DNA from 4 places in the Pseudomonas sp. GD03903 genome. Region 4 is predicted to be linked to each of the others. Evidence: riboswitches for the same ligand, from Rfam matches in the RefSeq annotation. Region 4 holds a riboswitch; each other region holds the start of a gene.
What was found. Region 4 has a riboswitch for cobalamin ahead of N5C91_RS02855 (TonB-dependent receptor). Riboswitches for the same ligand answer to the same signal wherever they lie in the genome.

Region 1 (5,156 bases), on a different contig from region 4:
GCACGGCGGCTACGACCGTCACCTGCGCAAGCTGCGCCATGCCCTGGAAAGCCAGCAGCACGCGATGCTCGCTGCCGTGGCCCGGCACTTCCCCGCGGCAACCCGCGTCACCCGGCCCAGCGGCGGCTACTTCCTGTGGCTGGAGCTGCCCGAGCAGATCGACGCGCTCAAGCTGTTCCAGCTCGCCCACGCCCAGGGCATCAGCCTGGCGCCGGGGCCGATATTCTCCGCCACACGGCGCTTCGGCCACTGCCTGCGGCTGAACTATGGGCACCCCTGGACGACGGCCAGCGAACAGGCCATGGAAACCCTCGGGCGGATCATTCATTCGCTGCAGGGCTGACAAGCGCCGCAGGACTGATCCGCACATTCGGAAACGATCTGTACCTGTGCGGCGCTTTGTCGCAGGCATTACCCTGACAGGCAGGAAACCCGGACGAGGGACGCTGCCATGGATGCCGAAGGCCTGATGATCCTGCTCACGGTGTGCGCCGCACTCGGCGTGCACCTGTGGGTGCGCTGGTACCTGCGGCGCGGCATGGCGCCGCGCGGGGAGGCTTGGCTGGCCTGAGCAAGGAGCCCAACCCTGCGTGGGAGCGGACTCCGTCTGCGATGGGTTGCCCGAGCTGCCTGATATACCGAGGCGGCGTTGAGTCGATCGCGGACGGAGTCCGCTCCTACCCGACAGTCCTGTACTCGGATCAGCCCTCACCCTAACCCTCTCCCAAGGGGAGAGGGGATTGTTCGGTACAGGATGAAACCTTGTCGTTCGCCGGCACGGGAGGCTCCCTCTCCCCCTGGGAGAGGGCTGGGGTGAGGGGAAGGCGCTGGCACGGACTTACCTGAAAAAGACAGTTGCTCCTACGCTTGCAGTGGCATCACAAAACAGGCTTACGGCCGATACAGGTGCGCATGCTCCGCGCTGTACAGCGACGAATCGGCAAAACCTTCCGCCCCCAGCACCCTGCCCACCAGGATCAGCGCCGTACGCCGGAAACCCTTGGCTTCGGCCTTGGGCAGGATGTCGCCGAGGGTGCCGGCGACCTGGTCCTGGTCCGGCCAGCTGGCGCGGTGGATCACTGCGATAGGGCAGTCGGCGCCGTAGTGCGGCAGCAGTTCGGCGACGATGTTCGCCAACTGGCCAACCCCCAGATGAATCGCCAGGGTCGCGCGGTGCTGCGCCAGTTCGGCGAGGGATTCGCCGTCAGGCATGCGCGTCTTGTGGGCGTAACGGGTGAGGATCAGCGTCTGCGAGATGTCCGGCAGGGTCAGCTCGCAGCCGAGTATCGCCGCACAGGCAGAAGTGGCCGTGACGCCGGGAACGATCTCGTAGGGAATACCCAGCTCACGCAGGTGGCGAATCTGCTCGCCGATGGCGCCGTACAGCGAGGGATCACCGGAGTGCACCCGTGCCACGTCCTTGCCCTCGGCATGGGCCTGCGCCAGCAGCGCGACGATCTCGTCCAGGTTCAGTTCGGCGGTATTCACCACGCGTTCGGCACTGTGCCCTTCCAGCACCGCTGGCGGCACCAGCGAGCCGGCGTAGAGGATCACCGGGCAGGTGCGGATCAACCGCTGGCCCTTGACCGTAATGAGCTCGGGGTCGCCGGGGCCGGCGCCGATGAAGAAGACCGTCATGGCTGCTCCTGTGCGGATTCGACGGGGATGAAGGCCAACGCGCAGGTGGCTTGATCGCTGCGCCGTTTGCCCACCAGCAGTCGCGCCGGCGCACCGGCCTGGGCTTCGGCCTGCAGCAGCGCTGCGGCTTCGGCAACGCTGGCAGCGCCAGTGCTCGTACGGACCGTTTCGGAAGGTTGCTCGAGGCGCGGCTCGCAAGTGGCCAGCTGCTGCGGCGTGAACAGCGCCAGCGGCAGATCGAGGGCGGCGGCCAGTGCCTTCAGCCCCTCTTCGTCCGCCTTCAACGTGGCACTGGCCAGCGCGGTAAGGTCCGACTCATCGAGCCCGGCTTCCACCAGCGTATCGCGCAGCAGCTCGCGCAGTTCATCGAGCGAGCAGCCGCGACGGCAACCCAGGCCGGCAACCAGCGTCATTGTCTATCTCCACAAAACAAAACCCCGCAGACGGTCAGACCGGCTGCGGGGAGGTCGAGCATAACGCGCGGATCAGGCCGACGGCGCGAAGCGACGGAACAGCCAGGCAGCCACCAGGCCCAGGGCCGCCCAGAACACCGCGTTGGTGATCAGCGAGGCGACGATGAACTCGTGGGCGATGCTTTCCGGCGCGAGGCTGGAATGCACTTCCGGCTGCGGTGCGCCGATTACATGCGGCACCACCAGCAGGGTGATACCGATGCCACGCAGCGCCCAGTTGCGGCCGAACACCAGCAGCGCAAGGCCGCCAGCGGTGGCAGCGGCGGTGCCGATCCACCAGGTCTGCCGTAGGGTCAGGTCGGCGGCGGCGGTGCCGGGCACCTCCGGCGGCAGGCCGAGGGACGGTGCCAGGGTGAACACGGCGAAACCGGCCAGGCCCCAGAGCAGGCCTTCGGAGGTCTTGCCTGGCGCACGCAGGGTGAACAGGCCAGCCAGCATCAGGGCGAAGCCCACCGCGACCACCAGGTTGCCCCCAGTGGTGGAGAGGATGCGCTGCCAGCCGTCTTCCGGCTCCCAGGCTTCCGCGTCGTGCTCGTGGGCGGCCACTGCGCCAGCGGCGTGGTCGTGGGCGTGCTCGTGGTGTTCCTCGACCAGCGCGGCGGCCGGCTCGGCCTTCTCGTAGGTTTCCGCCTTGAGGATCAGCGGGGACACCCACAGCAGCTGAACCACAGTCAGCACCAGCGCCGCGATCAGACCGGCGAAACCGGCGGTCTGGGCGATACGTTTGATCATTTTTTCCTTTCCTTTCCGAACTCTCGAATCGAGCGAGCTAGCGCCAGGCAAGGCGGAGGATCGGCGGGGACGCGGAGCTGACTGAAGTCAATGAGCAGTCCACGGCGATACTCCAACGCAGCCTGGCCGACGCGCAGCCGATTGGGCTCAGAACAGCATTAGTGGCAGGGGAAACCGGCGCTGTGGCGGGTATCGTGCGCGGCGTTGTGCACCGCATCGATGTGCGAGAAGCCGGCGAAATACACCAGCAGCGCACCGAGCAGGCTGGCGCCAACGGCCAGGCTGATGCGCTTGGAAAGGGGGATGGAAGTGCTCGACGCGTGCGTCAGGGTGCTGCTGGACATGAACGTTCCCTCTGGAAATCAAAGTAAGAGAACGCAGAGGTTGAACGCATTCGAACGCGCCGGAACGGTCGCGCCACGGCCTGCGCCCGCCCACCGCGGGTTTGCCAAAAACGAAGAATTCCAGGCCGGTCTCCGGGCTTGCGATGTCGGCCAGTGGCCAAGCGGGTCAACCTTCCCATGCCGGAGCACAGTGGCTACTGATGACCCTACGATCGCTTACCGTTGCGGGGGCAGCGCCGGACTGGTCCTTGCGGACGCACCGGCTTCCCGTTTCACCTCGCGCGCGTGGCGCGAGACACCTGAAACCGCGCTAGCTGACCACGAAGCCCTGCAAGCGTCAACCGATCCCCGGCGATTGACCGCCCCGCCGTCGCTGCGTAGCCTTCCCTGCTTCGAGGTTCTCCGGCGCTGGCCGGAGCTAAGAGGGAACGTGGAAATCTTCGGATGTGCCACGGCTGCCCCCGCAACTGTGAACAGCCTGTTCTTTCACAAGCCACTGCCGGCCACGGCGGGAAGGCGAAAGAACTCAAGAGGGCTGTGAGCCAGGAGACCTGCCTCGACCAGTATCACGACAACCGGGCGGGGTGATCCGGTGGCGACCTTCGTTGCGCGGCGAACCCGCGCGCGCGCCCTTCATCCGCCCTCCAACTCTCTGCTTGCGAGGCGCGCATGAAGACCCTGGCCAAACTCCCCGTCACCATCGTCACCGGCTTCCTCGGCGCCGGGAAGACCACCCTGCTCCGCCACATGCTGGATAACGCCGAAGGCCGCCGCATCGCGGTGATCGTCAACGAATTCGGCGAGCTGGGCATCGACGGCGAAATCCTCAAGCAGTGCTCCATCGGTTGCAGCGAAGAAGAGGCGGTCGGCCGCGTCTTCGAACTGGCCAACGGCTGCCTGTGCTGCACCGTGCAGGAAGAATTCTTCCCGGTGATGCGCGAACTGGTGGCACGCCGTGGCGACCTCGACCAGATTCTCATCGAAACCTCCGGCCTGGCCCTGCCCAAGCCGCTGGTGCAGGCCTTCCAGTGGCCGGAAATCCGCAATGCCTGCACCGTTGACGCGGTGATCACCGTGGTCGACAGCCCGGCCGTGGCCGCCGGCACCTTCGCCGCCCATCCCGAACAGGTGGACGAGCAGCGCAAGCAGGACCCGAACCTGGACCACGAATCGCCGCTGCACGAACTCTTCGAAGACCAGCTCGCCAGCGCCGACCTGGTGGTGCTGAACAAGGCCGACCTGCTGGACGCCGACGCGCTCGCCCGCGTGCGCGCCGAAGTCGCCGAGGAACTGCCGCCGGCGGTGAAGATCGTCGAAGCCAATTCCGGCCAGCTGCCGCTCTCCGTGCTGCTGGGGCTGAACGCCGAGGCCGAGCTGCACATCGACAGCCGCCCCACACACCACGACCATGAAGGCCATGAAGATCACGACCACGACGAGTTCGACTCCTTCCACGTCGACCTCCCGGAAGTGGAAGAGCGCGCCCTGCTCGACGCACTGAACGCACTGGTCGAGCGCCACGCCGTGCTGCGCATCAAGGGCTTCGTCGCCATCCCCGGCAAGCCCATGCGCCTGCTGGTGCAGGGCGTCGGCAAGCGCTTCGACAAGCACTTCGACCGCGCCTGGCGCAGCGACGAAACCCGCAGCACCCGCCTGGTGGTGATCGGCCAGGAACTGGACCAGGCCGCCATCGCCAACGAACTGCGTACCGCCCTGGCATAACACTGCCTTTGTAGGAGCGAGCTTGCTCGCGAACCAACCTCCGCAGCGGGGCATGGTTCGCGAGCAAGCTCGCTCCTACAACAGAGCCCTTTACCGAGCGAGTTCCATGCACCTGCTGCGCACCCAACCCGGCGGCTTCGTTCCCGACGACGGCATCGCCGACCTGGCCCAGACGCCTGCTGAGCTGGTGATCCTCTGCAGCGGCGATTCGCACCTGGCGCTGCTCGCCGAGGCCGCTCGCGAGCTG
Region 2 (5,156 bases), on a different contig from region 4:
CCGTGGCGCTCGCGCAACCAGGTTTCGGTGATGAAGGTGCTCATGGCTGCCTCACTGTTCCTGCCAGTTGGCCGGCCAGGCCACATAAAGGAAGCGCACGCGGCTGGGCGTACCGAACTCGATGTGGCTGCCCTTGGGAATGAACAGCACATCGCCTGGCCTGCCGATCAGCGTCTCGCCGTTCTGGCGAATGTGCAGCTCGCCTTCCAGCACCAGGTCGACCTCGTCGTAGTTCAGCGTCCAGGGGAAGAAGGCGTTCTCCCACTGCATGAAGCCGGCGCCCATGCTGCTGCCATCTTCGCTGCCGACCACGTCGGTGATACCGATCTGGCCGCCGCCCTCGACGCCATCCAGCAGGCCGAAGCGCACCGAGTCGCCCTTGACCAGCTTGATCCCGCCCGAACCGGTGCGGGCCTCGAACCCGGCCTGCGCGGCGCTTGCCTGGGCCGGGCCAGCCTGGGCGGCTTTGCGCACGAGCTGCTCCACCAGGGCTTCATCCACACCGGCCGGCAGCCGCGCCATGACCGCGGCGCGAATCTGCGCCAGGTCGTTTTCACCGGCAATCCCCGGGGCCTCCTGCTTCTCGACGGTCATCGCGGGTTGCGCGGTCGCGCCGACCACCCGCTCGATGAGTGCCAGCCCCGCTTCCTCGGCGATCATTCGCGCCTCGGGTGTGACGATGCAGTGCGGCAACTCGACCTGCAGCGCAGTCTGGCCGGCAGCGACGGCCTCGCGGATGGTCCCGGCGGTAATCAGCTTCTTCATTTCAACTCTTCCTCGATCCGATGGCCTTCGCTCAGCAGTTGGCGCAAGCGCTCAATGCTGGCGGGGTCGTCGCGCGTGGTATGGACAAAGGGGCCTTCGATGCCGTGGCGCCGCAGCAGGCTCTCGACGGCGGGCAGATCGACACCGGGCAGGTCGCACTTGCTGATCACCGCGAGCACGCGCTTGCCGGCATGGATGTCCAGCAGGCCGGGCGGCAACCGGCATTCGTTCGAGTCGGCCGGGTGCACGTAGACCAGCACGTCGACGTCATCGGTACTGGTGATCAGCGCGCGATAAAGACGCGGGTGGCTGACAAATTCGCCGGGGGTATCCAGCGCGCCACAGGGGTCGTAATCCAGCGCCTGGGTCTTGCGGGCGGCTTCGTCGCGCCCGCGCAGCGCATTGAACAGGGTGGTCTTGCCGGCTCCGACGCCACCCACCAGGGCGTATCGCAAGGTGCTCATCATCAGCTCCGGGTGACCGTGCAGACGCTGTAGTCGAGCAGCCGGCCCAGCGCCTCGCAGGTCCGCTGCAACGCCTCTTCCACCGCGCCGACGCTGCCGTGCAGCACCAGGGCGCCGCTGAAGCGATCGAGGAAACCGATCTGCACGTCGGCCGCCTTGGTGGCGAAGTCACCGGCGATCATCGCGGTCTCTCCGGGGGTCAGCGTCATGATGCCGATGGCCTGGGCGCCGGGGACGCCGATCTTGCTCGAGAGGTCTTCCTGCGGATGGGCGATCAGGTGCGCCAGGGTGACCTGCTTCCCCGGTACAAACTCCTGGATGATTCGCTCTCTGGACATTGCCTGGCCCTCCTGACTTGACCCGAAGGCTAAGGAGCAAGGATCGACAGGCCCTATCTATTTCCGGCAAATCTGCAGCGCTGCCGCGGCACCCTTGCGCCCGGTCAACTTTCGCGCTGATCGTCACGCCGTCTGAGCGATTTCGTCGCAGTTCGGGAAAGCGAGGCGGGCCCTGCTGTGGCGCAGCTTTCAATGCGGCGTGAAGACGCCTGCCCGGGTTGCCCGCCTGGCAATGGGGGGACTGCTGGTACTTGCCCGCACCGGAACTAGCTCGTAAGGTTCGCCCCGTTTTCGTTCGAGGTAACGGGAAGCAGGTGAAAGACCTGCGCTGCCCCCGCAACGGTAACCGGCGCACTCCCTGCGGGAGTGCAACATCGCCATCCGCCACTGCATGAACGCGGGAAGGCGGCGATGTGATGCCGGCAGCCCGGAGACCGCCCTCGACACGCCCCGACAGGTGTTGCGGAGGGCCGCACCGTCAAGCGCGGTGCTGCATCGTCCGCCCTTGTCACGCCCTCCTCGAAAGTCATCCGACCGCTTTTGAGGACGCTCCATGAAACTGACCCGACTCGCCCTGGCCACCAGCCTGCTGCCCGGCATGGCCTTCGCCGCTGGCGACATCTACACGCTCTCCGACCAGGTGATCACCTCCGCCCGCCAGGCCCAGCCGCGCGCCGAAGCCACCTCGGCCAACAGCGTGTTCACCCGCGCCGACATCGAACGCCTGCAGGTGCGCAGCGTCCCCGCCCTGCTCGCCCGTGTGCCCGGCGTGCAGATGGGCAGCTCCGGCGGCGTGGTGTCCTATTCCGTACGCGGCACCAGCACCGCGCAGACCCTGGTACTGGTGGACGGCCAGCGCATCGCCTCGGCCAGCAGCGGCATCGCCCGCCTGGATTACCTGAGCGTCGACAGCATCGAACGCGTCGAGGTCACCCGTGGCCCGCGCTCGGCGCTGTATGGCGCCGATGCGATCGGTGGGGTCATCCAGATCTTCACCCGCCGCGGCGAAGCCGGGCTGCATCCGGAAGTGCGCCTGGCCGCCGGCAGCCACGGCACCTTCGAGCGCAGCCTGAGCCTTTCCGGCGGCAACGAGCAGACCCGCTACAACCTCGGTGGCAGCCTCGACGAGAGCCAGGGCTGGGACCGCACCAGCGACAACGTCGGCGCCGACAACGACCACGACTCCCAGCGCAACAAGGCCGTGCACCTGAACCTGGACCATCGCTTCAGCGAGGACTGGAAGGCCGGCCTGAACCTCAACGACCAGCGCGGCAAGAACGAATACGACGACGCCTACAACTTCGAGCCCGGTACGCCGCAGGACGAATTCCGTGTCAGCAGCTACAGCGCCTACCTCGACGGCCAGATCACGAAAATGTGGAACAGCCGCCTCGAACTCGGCCGCAGCTTCGACCGCAACAAGGCCGTGGGCGCGGCCGATAGCTGGAACAACGGCACCCTGGAAACCACCCGCCACTCGGCGAGCTGGATCAACCGCCTGCAGCTCGACGAAGCCAACCAGCTGGCCCTGGGCACCGACTGGTACCAGGACAAGGTCGACGGCAGCACCGCCTTCGCCGACGACCAGCGCAGCAACCGCGCGTTCTTCGCCCAGCACAGCTTCAAGGGCGACAACTTCGGCACCGAGCTGGGCATCCGCCACGACAACAACCAGGCCTACGGCAGCCAGAACAGCTGGAACGCCGCCTTCAGCCTGCCGGTCGGCGACAACCAGACCTGGATCGCCAGCTACGGCGAGGGCTTCCGCGCGCCGACCTTCAGCGACCTCTACTACCCCGGCGCGAGCAACCCGGACCTGAAGGCCGAGACCTCGAAGACCTATGAGCTGCAATGGCGCGGCGACATCGAAGGCACACACCTGGAAGCCTCGCTGTACCGCACCGAGATCGACGACCTGATCGCCTGGGACAGCACCAGCAATCAGCCGGAGAACATCAACAAGGCGCGTATCAATGGCTTCGAGGCCAGCGTTGCGCGCGACGTGCTGGGCTGGCAGGCCGCCCTCGGCCTGAGCATGATCGACCCGCGCGACCGCGATACCGGGCACACCCTGCCCTATCGCGCGCGCCGCACCCTGAGCCTGGACCTGGATCGACAGTTCGGCGCCTTCGGCGTCGGCGGCACCTGGCGCGCGGTCAGCCAGCGCTACGACGACGCGGCCAACACCCGCGAACTCTCCGGCTACGGCGTGCTCGACCTGCGCAGCAGCTGGCTGGCCAGCAATGAAATCCGCTTCGACCTGAAGCTGGATAACGCCCTGGACCGCAACTACACCCTGGGCGACTACCTGCGCCCGACCAGCCCGATGGACTTCATGGGCGAAGCCCGCCCCTACCGCGAACCCGGCCGCACCGCGCTGCTGGCGGTAACCTGGACGCCGGAGCTGTAGGGCGCAAGGCATTTCGTAGGATGGCGTGGAGCGAAGCGATACCCATCGTGCCTGGCACTGCCAGCATGGGTATCGCCTAGGCTCCACCCATCCTACGGATCTGGCGAGCGCGGCGCCTCCCGGCAACGCCAAGCGGCTCCCTTTCCCTCTGGAGCGGGGCGCGCAGACAGGGCCGGGGGGAGGGGAAATCCAGCGCGCCAATGCCAAAACGGAATACCCGCGGGAGCGGATTCATCCGCGATGGATTCGAGTGGCCGGATGCCGATCGCGGACGGAGTCCGCTCCTACGCAGTGCCGATCTGCTGGCGCAGGTTCAGATGAAGATCAGGAGCGCAGCTTTTCGCGAGCAAGCTCGCTCCTACAGGGTACGGCGCACGTGAGAGTTGGCCGCGCGCCGGGCCGCTCTTCGTAGAAGCGAGGGGGGCGCCTAGCCTTTGCTCGCGAACCCGCATTGCAGCGGACTAAACCAGTACCCCCGCCATCCGCCCCAGCTCCGCGCAGTCCCGCGCGTGCCAGTCGGTCAGCTCGGGCCAGGGATTCTCAGCAAGATTCACCAGCGCACTCTGCGCCCCAGCAGCCCGCGCGCAATCGAGATCGAAGCGGTAGTCGCCGACCATCAGCATCTTCTGCGGCGCCACGTCCCAGCGCGCGGCCAGGCGCAGCAGGCCGTCCGGACTCGGCTTGGGGTCGGCCTCGCCACGGCCGAGAACATCCTCGGTGAGGAAGCAATCGCCAATGCCGATGGCTGCCAGCGTGATCAGCGCCAGCTCGTGGGCGTTGCGGGTGAGGATGCCCAGGCGGTAGCCCGCAGCATGCAGCGCACGCACCAGTTCCACGGCGCCCGGCGCCGCCCTGGACGCCACCGCCAGCTCGCGCTCGTGCTCCAGCAGCCAGGCGTGCTTGGCTGCTGCCTCATCCTCCGGCAGCGCAGCCAGGTGGGTGAGGATGTCGTGCTCCTGGGGTATCCCCAGCGCCCGCTTGATCGCCGGGAAATCGTGCACCGCGAGCGTCAGGGTGCCGTCCATGTCGAACACCCAGTGGCGAATCTCTCCCAGTGGCAGGGCAAACGTCATGCCCAGTCCTCGCGGCGACGGATCAGGCCTTCCTGGGTCGAGGAAGCGACCAGCTGGCCGTCACGGTTGAAGATGCTGCCGCGCACGAAGCCACGGCCATTGCCGG
Region 3 (5,156 bases), on a different contig from region 4:
CTGCGGCCGCCATCGCGCTGCCGCCACGACGACCACGCACGATCACGTAGGGCACGCCACGGCTGTCGGCGGCGAGGGCGTCCTTGGACTCCATGGCACCGACGAATCCCACCGGGAAGCCGAGGATCAGCGCCGGTTTCGGTGCGCCGGCGTCGAGCATTTCCAGCAGGTAGAAGAGTGCGGTCGGCGCATTGCCGATCACCACCACGCTGCCTTCGAGGTGCTCACGCCAGTGCTCCAGCGCCACCGCCGAGCGGGTGTTGCCCAGCTCGCGGGCGAGTTCCGGGACGTCCGGATCGTTGAGGGTACAGATCACCTCGTTGTGTGCCGGCAGGCGGGCGCGGGTGATGCCCTCGGCGACCATCCGCGCGTCGCAGAGAATCGGCGCGCCAGCGGCCAGCGCCGCGCGGCCGATGGCTCCGGCGCCAGCGGAGAATCGCAGGTCCTGCACGACGTCGACCATGCCGCAGGCGTGGATCACCCGCACGGCGAGTTTTTCCAGGTCGGTGGGGATGCCAGTGAGATCGGCCTCGGCGCGGATGGTGGCGAAGGATTGGCGGTAGATCGCCTGGCCGTCGCGGATGTAATCAAGCATCGGTGGAAACTCCGGGTGCGGCGAGCAGGTCGCCCGCGGCATCGAGGGAAAGGTTGCGCGCCAGCGGCAGGCCGAATCCGGCTACGCCATCGGTGCGACGGAACAGGTCATAGCGGCCGTCGGCGACGGCCAGCAGGGTGTAGGGGGCAACGTGGGCGGCGGCGCAGGAGCGCGGGCAGCCGCACAGGTGTACGCCGGCCGGCGCCGTGTGACGCAGGCGTGCGGCCAGGCGCAGGGCATCGGCCTTGGTGTCGGCCAGCCCGCGTGCGCAACCCGTGGAGCCGCTGCACGCGACGATGCGCGAGAGCGGTTGAGCGGCGTCGATCACCAGGCCGAGGTTGGCCAGCGCACCGAGGACGACGGCGGCATCGGTTTGCGCTACGTCAGGGAGGATCAGACTTTGCCAGGGCGTCAGACGCAGCTGTCCGCCGCTGAAGCGCTCGGCGAGATCGGCCAGGCCGAACAGCATGGCGCTATCCAGGCGTCCGAGGATGAATCCCGCACCGACCATGGCGCGGTCCGGCTGGCGCTGCGGCTGAATCCCGAGATGGCCGAAAGCCTTCGGTACAGGACGTCGCCACTCATCCACGGCCGGCCCGAGGTGCAGCGGGAAGGGCAGGCGTTGCTGCAGGCGTTCCAGCAGCACTTCGTCGCGGAGCATCTCGCGCAGGTGGCGCATGCGCGTCTGGCCGTCGCCGGCGAGATCGAGGAACAGGTGCAGCAGGCTTTCCACCAGCAGTGGTACTTGCTCGACAGACACGGCGGCGAGGGCGGGGCGATCCGTCTCGCGCTGCGGCGGGCAACCGGCGAGGCCGAAGGCGAACAGCGGTGCCGCGTCGTCGGACATGGCCGACAGCCAGAGATCATTGGGGTGCTCCAGCATCGCCAGCGCTTCGCCGGCGTCCAGCTGAATGCCGAACTTGGGAGACAGACCGTGGAAGCGCGGGGTGCGCTCCAGCAGGTCGAGCAACTGCCAGGCCAGTGGCGCAGGGTCGACAATCGCCGAGGCATCCAGGCCCAGCGCCGGGCTGACCAGCAGGTTGCGCACATCGTCCGAGGCCAGTTCACGCGGGCCGAGGCCGGCGGCCAACAGTTCATGGCTCAGCGCGTTTTCGGCGCCAGACCGCACACCGCGAATCTGCAGGTTGGCGCGGTTGGTCGCTTCCAGTACGCCGTCGGCATGGCGCTCGGCGGCCTGGGCGATGGCGCGCGCGGCGCGGGCGTCGAGTTGCCCACAGGGCAGCTTGATACGGCAGATGCCGCCATCGCGGGAGGCCACGATGCGCAGCAGGCCGGGGCAGGCATGCGGGCGGACGGGCAGGGCTGAGGAGTCTTGCACTGAGGTCACCAGGGCTGGGTCGCGGTGACCTGCGAATCCCCCAGGGGGGATTTCACGACACCGATACACCCCGCTCGATGTCTGCACGCGCGACTGGTTTCGTCGGCAGGTCTCCTGGCTGGCAGGTCCTCATCCAGCGCGGCCTTCCCGGTTGCCCAGTGGCCTGGCCGGCGGCACGGAACCTCGTCCTCGTGTCGCCGCATTGCGCGGACTCGCTGCTTACAGTTGCGGGGGCAGCCACGGCTTAACCGTGTTCCCTCTTCGGCTCTGAGAAACCTCGCCATCAAGGCGAAGCGTCCTACGAGCACCGACGAAGCGGGTATTATGCCTGCTTTGCCCGATGTCAGGAAAAGCCTGCCCGTCGGATCGATCGTCGCACCCTTGAGGACATTTCATGACGCCCTGGCTGACCATCGTCGGCATCGGCGAGGACGGTTATGCCGGCCTCGGCAAGGCCGCACGCCGAGCCCTGCTTGCCGCCAGCGAAGTGATTGGCGCACCGCGCCAGCTGGAGCTGCTGCCGCACTGCCTGGGCGCCCGCCGCCAGGCCTGGCCGAGCCCGTTCAGCCTGGAACCGGTGCTGCGCCGGCGCGGCGAGCCGACCTGCGTCCTGGCCAGCGGTGATCCAATGCTGTTTGGCGTTGGCGCGAGCCTTGCCCGTCAGATTCCGCCCGCGGAAATGCTCGTGCTTAGCGCGCCGTCCTCTGCCTCGCTCGCCGCCGCGCGAATGGGCTGGGCGTTGCAGGACTGCACGCTGCTGTCGCTGGTGGCGCGGCCGTTGGCCGCACTCAACGCGCAGATCCACGACGGTACGAAGCTGCTGATCCTCAGCAATGATGGCGACAGCCCGGCGGCCATCGCTGCGCTGCTGCGCGAGCGGGGCTTCGGTGCAAGTCGCCTCAGCGTGCTGGAGCACCTGGGTGGCGAGGCGGAGCGCCGCATCGATGGGCTCGCCAGCGACTGGTCGCAGAGCGAGACCGCTGCGCTGAACCTGGTGGCTGTGCAGTGCGTCGCCGGCATGGGCGCGGTTCGTCTGCCACTGACCACCGGCCTGCCTGACGACGCTTACCGCCATGACGGCCAACTGACCAAACGCGATGTGCGCGCCGTGACCCTGGCGCGGCTGGCGCCGAAGCCCGGCGAGCTGCTCTGGGACGTCGGCGCCGGCTGCGGCTCCATCGGCATCGAATGGATGCGTGCGCATCCGAGCTGCCGCACGCTGGCCATCGAAGCCGACGAAGGGCGCCAGGAGCATATCCGCTTCAATCGCGATGCCCTCGGCGTACCGGCGCTGCAATTGGTTTGCGGGGCTGCTCCGGAGGCGCTGCAGGGGCTGGAGCGACCCGACGCGATTTTCATTGGTGGCGGTGTCACGCTGCCCGGCATCTTCGAGCACTGCTGGGAGCAACTGAAGCCCGGCGGCCGGCTGGTCGCCAATGCCGTGACCCTGCAGAGCGAGGCGGCGCTGGTGAGCTGGCGCGAGCGCGTGGGTGGCGAGCTGACCCGTCTGTCGGTATCACAGGCGCAACCGCTCGGCGGCTTCGATACCTGGCGCGCGGCGTTGCCGATCACCCTGCTGGAAGTCTGGAAGGAATGAAGCGTTTTTCGTACCGCGACTGCATGGGTATCGCTTCGCTCCACCCATCCTACGATGCTGCTCGTTATGCGTGACGAGACGCCCGAAGAACCCCGCCCGCTGCGCAGCGGCTACACCACCGGCAGTTGCGCTACCGCGACCAGCCTCGCCGCCGCGCGCCTGTTGCTCACCGGTGAAGCGCTGGATGCCGCGCAGATCGTCCTGCCGAAAGAGCGCAACGCGACGCTGCGCCTGGAGTTCTGCCGGCGCACCGCCGAGGGGGCTGAGGCCGGTACGCTGAAGGATGCCGGTGATGACCCTGACGTGACCCACGGTGCGCTGGTCTTCGCTCGCGTGACGCTGGGCGTCGAGCCCGGCGTGCGCTTCCATGCCGGCGTTGGCGTCGGCACGGTCACCAAACCGGGGTTGGTCCTGCCAGTGGGCGAGCCGGCGATCAACCCGGTGCCGCGCCAGATGATGCGCGACAACCTCGCGGCATTGGCGGCCGAGTGCGGCTATGCCGGTGGCTTCGAGGTCACCATCAACGTAGAGGGCGGCGCCGAGCTGGCGCTGAAGACCATGAACCCGCGCCTGGGCATCCTTGGCGGCCTGTCGATCCTCGGCACCACCGGCATCGTCCGGCCGTTCTCCTGCTCGGCCTACATCGCCTCGATCCAGCAGGGCATCGATGTCGCCCGTGCCAACGGCTTCCGTCATCTCGCCGCCTGCACCGGTAACGCCAGCGAGGACGCCATGCGCCGTCGCTACGGTTTCGACGACACCGCGCTGATCGAGATGGGCGACTTCGCCGGCGCCGCGCTCAAGCACCTGCGCAAGGTCCCGGTGGCGCGCTTCAGTGTCTGCGGTGGCTTCGGCAAGATCAGCAAGCTCGCCGCAGGCCACATGGACCTGCACAGCCGTCACTCCAGCATCGACCTGCCACAGCTGGCCGAGTGGGCCGCGGAAGTCGGCGCTTCGGCGGACCTGCAGCAGCGCATGCGTGAGGCCAACACCAGCCAGCAGGCGCTGGCGTTGTGCCGCGCGGAGGGCGTCGCCCTGGGCGATGCAGTCTGTGCCCGTGCACTGGCCTTTGCCCGGCGCATCGTGCCGGCCGACGTACAACTGGAAGTCTTCGCCATCGACCGCCAGGGCAACCTGGTGGGCGAGGCGTTGGAGGCGCGATGAAGCGCATATTGCTGCTGGGCGGAATCGGAGAGGCGCTGAGCATTGCGCGCCGTCTGGGGCCACAACACCTGTACAGCCTCGCCGGTCTGGGCAAGGTGCCGGATGATCTGGCCTGCGAGGTGCGCGTCGGTGGATACGGCGGTGCCGAAGGTCTTGGCCAGTTTATCCACGAGCAGGGCTTCGACCTGCTGCTCGACGCCACCCATCCCTATGCCGCGCAGATCAGCGCCAACGCTGCCCGCGCCGCGCAACTGGCTGGCGTGCCCTGTTGGGCGCTGCGTCGCCCCGGCTGGCAGGCTGGGGCAAGAGACGACTGGCGTGAGGTCGCCGACTGGCCTGCGTTGATCGAGGCACTCAAGGATTTCCGCCGTCCGCTGTTCACGATGGGGCGCGAGCCGCTGGAGCACCTGGACGAGATTCCCGCACACCAGCACTGGACCGTGCGCTGTCTGCAAAGCCAG
Region 4 (5,156 bases):
GTGGTCGATGTGCCAGTCCTGTCCACAATTGCGGTAGTCCTGGGCAGTGGCCGTCGCCATGCCCAGCATCGCCGCCAGCCCGAACGCCAATGCCAATGTGTAGGAGCGAGCTTGCTCGCGAACCCTCCCGGGCGCCCAAGGCATCAAGCGGTTCGCGAGCAAGCTCGCTCCTACGAAAAGCAGTCGGCGCATCATGGCTCTCCATCCACGCGCAACTCGGCCACCGGCACGCCATCAAGCAGATGCTCCTGCACCACCCGACAAACCTGCTCATCACTGCGCAGGCCGTACCAGACGCGCTCGGGGTAGACCGTCAGCACCGGCCCGCGATTGCAGGGGAACTGGCAACCGGTGCGGGTCAGCAACGCGCCCTTGGCGTTCTCGTAGAGGTCATGGCGAATCAGCTCGCGACGCAGGGTCTTCCACAACGGCAACGCGCCCCGGCGCACGCAGCGTGGCCCTGCGCAGAGGAACAGGTGATGACGATGTGGCGGCGGTGCGCACCAGTCCGGCTGCGACGGCACCGCACCGACACCCCGGCATTCCAGCTGCTGCGCCGGATCATCGATTGCCGCCAGCACCGCGCCGACGTCGAGCCCGCCCCGGCCGAGCGCCGATGCCGTGATGCTCGGTACCGGCGCCTGCGGAAACTCATCCGCCAGTACTGCCAGTTCGGCGCGCAGCCAGTCGAGGTAGGCGCCGTCGGTGGCGGGTTCCAGGTCGACCAGCAACAAGGCCGCGCCATCGGCAAGCTGCGCGCGCGCTCGCGCCCAGAGCCCATCGAAACCCTCGCTGGTGTCGATACTCTCGACACCCGCCAGACGCGCCGACACCTCGCGCTGCAGGCGCTCGCCCTGGGCCCCGGCCAGTGGGCCGACCAGCAGGATGGCCTTCATCAGAAGCTGAAGGTGTAGCGCAGCTCGGCGCTGCGCGGCCGGCCGAGGTTGTCTACCTGGCGGATGCCGTTGCTGGTGCGGCCGGTGGCGTAGTCGCGATCGAGCAGGTTCTCCAGCAGCAGGCTCAGGCGATGCGCGCGAGCCGCGTCAAGGTAGCGATAGGCATCGCCGTCGAGCACGGTGTAATGGCCGTAGTCGTCGTCCTGGGCGCTGACGATGGAGCCCACATATCGCATGGCGAGGCCGGCGCCCCAGAGGTTGTCGTCATAGCCCAGACGCACACGGGCGAAGAAGTGCGGGATGTTGTTCACCGTCACGCCCTCGCGGCTGTCCACCAGATTGCGCGTGGCGTCGGCGGAGAGCTGCCAATGGCGGTCGAACTGCCACTGGCCGTTGGCTTCCACGCCGCGCACCTCGATCTCGCCGTTGCCGTTCACCCATTGATCGCCCGCGAGGGTGATGAGGTCGGTGATCTCGCGGCGGAACAGCGTGACGCTGCCGCTCCACGGCTGCTCGAACAGCTCGCCGGTGTAATCCAGGCCCAGCTCGGCATTGCGGCTGCGCTCAGGCTTGAGGTCGCGGTTGCCGACTTCGTCGCCCGGCTCGTTGACGAACAGTTGCTCGGCGGTGGGCAACTTGAAGGCGGTGCCGAACTGGCCGCGCAGCTTGAGCTGCTGCGTGAGGTCATACAGCGAGGTGAGCAACCACACCGTGGCGCCCTCGCCGCCGGAGATTTCCTCGCGGCGCACGCCCAGGCTCGGGTGCCAGTCGGGCAGCGCGTCGATGCGCGGGCGCAGCTGGGCGTACAGCGCATGGGACTCGGCCTTGTCGTTGTCGATGATCAGCACATCGTCCTGGCCCTTGTACCACTGGTTGTCGCTGCCGAAGACCAGCTCGTGACCGCCGCCGAACCTGGCCTTTCCTTCCAGTTGCGCGCCCCAGTCGGTGAAGCCCCAGTAGTCATTGTGATTGAGCACCTGGGTGCCGCCGCCCTGCAGGTTGTAGACGCGGTCGTAGCGGGTGTCCCAGTCGTTGAGGTGGGTCTTGGCGAACCAGCTGAAGTCGTCGCTGACGCTCTGCTGGAAGGTCGCCGTGGCGATCTGCTGCACGCGGTTGTTGCTGGTGTGGTGGTTCGATGTCGGCCGGGCGAAGTCCAGCTCGGCGTCGGCGTACTGGTAGAACAGCTCCAGCCGCGAGGCATCGCCGATGGCCTGGATGGCCTTGGCGCCGAACACATTGACGTCATAGGAGCGGCGCTTGTCGCTGACCGTGCTGGTCATGTCGCGGTCGCGGTATGGCTGGTAGCCGTCGGAGCGGTTGTGACTGACGTAGGCCATCAGGCCGAGGTCGCCCAGGCCGTTGTGCACAACCTTCTCCGCGCGGGCATCGCCGCTTCGGCCCTTGAAGGTATCCAGGCCAAGGTTGACCTCGCCGGACGCCTCGCGAGAACGCGCGCTGCGGGTGACGATATTGATCACCCCGGACACCGCCTGGGTGCCGAACAGCAGGCCCTGGCCGCCCTTGAGCACCTCGATGCGCTCCACTGCGGTGGTCGGCAGGGTGTCGATGTAAATGCCGCCGTAGAGGCGGTTGTTCAGGCGCACGCCGTCCAGCAGGATCAGCGTGTCGTCGTTGCGCCCGCCCAGCAGCGAGTAGGTGCCGTAGTCGAACGGGCCGTTCTTCGGCGCGACGAACAGGCCGGGCACGTACATCTGCAGCACGCGGGTGATGTCGGCGCTGGGGCCGGCGCGCTCGATCTGCTGGCGATCGATGACTTCCAGCTTGCTGCCGTAGCGGGCCATGTCGGCCACCGTGGTGGACTCCACGGAAGGCGCGCTGACGATTTCGTCCGCGAGATCAAGCGGAGCCGCCACAAGCTGCGAGCTCAGGGCACAGAGGGAGAGAACGGGAGACCAGCGCATCGCGCGCCGGGAGTTGGAAGCAGGAGAATGCAAGGTGATCGCCTCGAAATCGGGATTTCGCAGGCGGCGCAGCGACACCCGGAACGAGCGCGCCCCGGGAACCGGCTCACGCCCGCCCACCGCGGGTTTGCCAAACAGGTTCCAGGCCGGTCTCCGGGCTCGCGAGGGTCCTGGGGCATCCGCCTTCCCATGCTTGCGCACAGTGGCCTAGTGGATGCTCCGCTCGCTTACCGTTGCGGGGGCAGCGCCGGACTGATCGCACGAGGGCGACGCACCGGCTTCCCGTTTCACCTCACGCACGGCGGCGTGAGGCACCTGGAACGGGGCGCATATCAACATTTGCGGTGGGAAAGCGTCAAGCTCGGGGCTTGGGCAGGATGTTGCGGACGTAGCCTTCAGTGCCACGGATCGTAGGTGCCGAAGCTCCAGATGTGCCCTTCCGGGTCGCGGCAGGTGAAGCCCTGGCCGCCGTAGTCTTCGTCCTTGATGTCGATGACGATCTGCGCAGCGCCTGCCACCGCTGCGCGGTACAGCGCTTCGGCATCCTTCACCACCACGTAGATGCTCTGGGTGCAGCCGCCGATCTCGTCGGGCTGGCGCATCAGCCGGCCGTACTCGTTGTCGTGCAGCGAGCCGAGCATTACCAGGCCGCTGCCATCGGCCAGCGCCAGCTGCGCGTGGGCGATACCGCCGTGGTCATCGGCGACCACCAGTTGCCGCTGGAAGCCGAAGGTCGTACACAACCAGTCGATGGCCTGGGGCGCATCACGGTAGCGCAGGCAGGGAATGACGCTGGGGCGGGCGATGGGAGCGGGCGTGGACATGGCGGTCTCCGGCGAGGAACGGGCGCAATGTTCTGAGCATAGTCGCGCGCTTTTCGCTCCTCAGCGCTGCGCGGCGACCAGCAGCAACATCGGCCGCTCGCGCTCTTCGGCCAGTGCCGGATTGGCCTGCACCTGTCCGGCGCTCGGGCCCCAGTCCTCGACGTGACGCAACGTCAGCCCCGCGCCGATAACCGCATTCAGGATGCTGCCGAGGGTGCGATGGTGCTTGAGCACGCCCTTGGCCAGCCAGTCGGTGCGGCGTTCGCCTTCATCCTGGTAATGGTCCACCGGCCAGCAGCGGCGTCCATCGCCGTCGACGACCCAGCCGGGCTTGACCGAGGCCATGTAGATCGGGTGTTCGATGGAGAACACCAGGCTGCCGCCGGGGCGCAGCGCGTCGTGCACGTTGCGCATGAAATGCGCCAGGTCTGCGAGGTAATGCAGGGTCAGCGAGCTGTAGGCAAGGTCGAAGGCCGCGGTGGGCAATTCGAGCTGGTCGAGGTCGGCATGGAAGTAGCTCACCTGTGCGGCGTCGGTGTTCGCCCGTGCGTGGTCGAGCATCTTCTGCGACACGTCCAGCCCGCTCACCGTGCGCGCGCCCTGCTCCGCGGCGTAACGGCTGAACCAGCCGTAGCCGCAACCGAGATCGACCACGTCGAGGCCCTCCAGCGGCGGCAGCAGCGAACGCAGCGCGGCCCACTCCGGCGCGCCATCCAGGCCGTGCATCGAACGCGGCAGCTGGGCGTAGCCAGCGAAGAATTCGGGATTGTCGTAGATGTTCTGCGCCATGGAACGGCACTCCTTTCTGACGGACCAAGGACCGATTGTCTGCGTCAAGGGCGAGGGCGGCAACCCGATGAGGTCAATGCCGGGGCGATCGAAGCGCAATTTCCTGCAAGACCGCCCGCCGGGGCCGCCGTAGTTTCGGGAGAAAGATCCCCAGGAGAAAACACCGTGACCCAACGCCAATCGATCAACCTGCAGGACAAGCTCGGCCGCATTACCGAAACCTGGCAACCGCGGGTGATCGCCGAGATGAACGACTACCAGTTCAAGGTGGTGAAACTGCACGGCGACTTCGTCTGGCACAGCCACGCCGACACCGACGAGACCTTCATCGTGCTCGACGGCGAACTGCGCATCGACTTTCGCGACGGTCCGCTGACGCTGCGGGCTGGCGAGCTGTATGTGGTACCACGCGGCGTTGAGCACAAGCCGTACGCCGAGCAGGAAGTGCAGGTAATGCTGATCGAGCCCCGCGGTGTGCTGAATACCGGCGACCAGGGCGGCGAGCGGACGGCGGAGAATGATCGGTGGATCTGACCGGCAATACTCAGAGGTCCAGCAGGTCGGCGTGAATCCCCAGCGCCTTGGCCACCCTTTCCCGCGAGGGCTTGCGGGGCCGAGTGGCAGCTTCCTGCTGGGCATAGGCGGACTGACTGATGCCGATGCGCTCGGCGACTTCCGCCTGGGTCAGGCCCAGGTGTCTGCGCCAGGCACCGATGGCGGTCAGC

Region 1: linked by a shared signal. The riboswitch ahead of N5C91_RS12415 (CbtB-domain containing protein) and the one ahead of N5C91_RS02855 (TonB-dependent receptor) in region 4 are both predicted to bind cobalamin.
Region 2: linked by a shared signal. The riboswitch ahead of N5C91_RS11780 (TonB-dependent receptor) and the one ahead of N5C91_RS02855 (TonB-dependent receptor) in region 4 are both predicted to bind cobalamin.
Region 3: linked by a shared signal. The riboswitch ahead of cobG (precorrin-3B synthase) and the one ahead of N5C91_RS02855 (TonB-dependent receptor) in region 4 are both predicted to bind cobalamin.

What each region holds. Positions count from the first base shown of each region.
Region 1 is NZ_JAOCBT010000006.1:309,330-314,485, forward strand. Features, by position in the region: gene mapR (GntR family transcriptional regulator MpaR) at 1-343, shown strand, start outside; gene cobM (precorrin-4 C(11)-methyltransferase) at 892-1,638, opposite strand; gene N5C91_RS12405 (cobalamin biosynthesis protein) at 1,635-2,051, opposite strand; gene N5C91_RS12410 (CbtA family protein) at 2,124-2,843, opposite strand; gene N5C91_RS12415 (CbtB-domain containing protein) at 3,002-3,187, opposite strand; cobalamin riboswitch at 3,293-3,505, opposite strand; cobalamin riboswitch at 3,566-3,761, shown strand; gene cobW (cobalamin biosynthesis protein CobW) at 3,857-4,909, shown strand; gene cobN (cobaltochelatase subunit CobN) at 5,016-5,156, shown strand, end outside.
Region 2 is NZ_JAOCBT010000006.1:183,949-189,104, forward strand. Features, by position in the region: gene eutT (ethanolamine utilization cob(I)yrinic acid a,c-diamide adenosyltransferase EutT) at 1-44, opposite strand, end outside; gene eutQ (ethanolamine utilization acetate kinase EutQ) at 52-765, opposite strand; gene N5C91_RS11770 (EutP/PduV family microcompartment system protein) at 762-1,229, opposite strand; gene eutS (ethanolamine utilization microcompartment protein EutS) at 1,232-1,567, opposite strand; cobalamin riboswitch at 1,827-2,025, shown strand; gene N5C91_RS11780 (TonB-dependent receptor) at 2,121-3,977, shown strand; gene N5C91_RS11785 (HAD family hydrolase) at 4,439-5,038, opposite strand; gene tesB (acyl-CoA thioesterase II) at 5,047-5,156, opposite strand, start outside.
Region 3 is NZ_JAOCBT010000006.1:322,888-328,043, reverse strand. Features, by position in the region: gene N5C91_RS12475 (precorrin-8X methylmutase) at 1-595, opposite strand, end outside; gene cobG (precorrin-3B synthase) at 588-1,934, opposite strand; cobalamin riboswitch at 2,021-2,261, opposite strand; gene cbiE (precorrin-6y C5,15-methyltransferase (decarboxylating) subunit CbiE) at 2,329-3,531, shown strand; gene N5C91_RS12460 (cobalt-precorrin-5B (C(1))-methyltransferase) at 3,598-4,695, shown strand; gene N5C91_RS12455 (cobalt-precorrin-6A reductase) at 4,692-5,156, shown strand, end outside.
Region 4 is NZ_JAOCBT010000002.1:70,163-75,318, reverse strand. Features, by position in the region: gene N5C91_RS02865 (ABC transporter substrate-binding protein) at 1-60, opposite strand, end outside; gene N5C91_RS02860 ((2Fe-2S) ferredoxin domain-containing protein) at 192-896, opposite strand; gene N5C91_RS02855 (TonB-dependent receptor) at 896-2,818, opposite strand; cobalamin riboswitch at 2,945-3,152, opposite strand; gene N5C91_RS02850 (VOC family protein) at 3,214-3,642, opposite strand; gene N5C91_RS02845 (class I SAM-dependent methyltransferase) at 3,703-4,431, opposite strand; gene N5C91_RS02840 (cupin domain-containing protein) at 4,597-4,965, shown strand; gene N5C91_RS02835 (helix-turn-helix transcriptional regulator) at 4,976-5,156, opposite strand, start outside.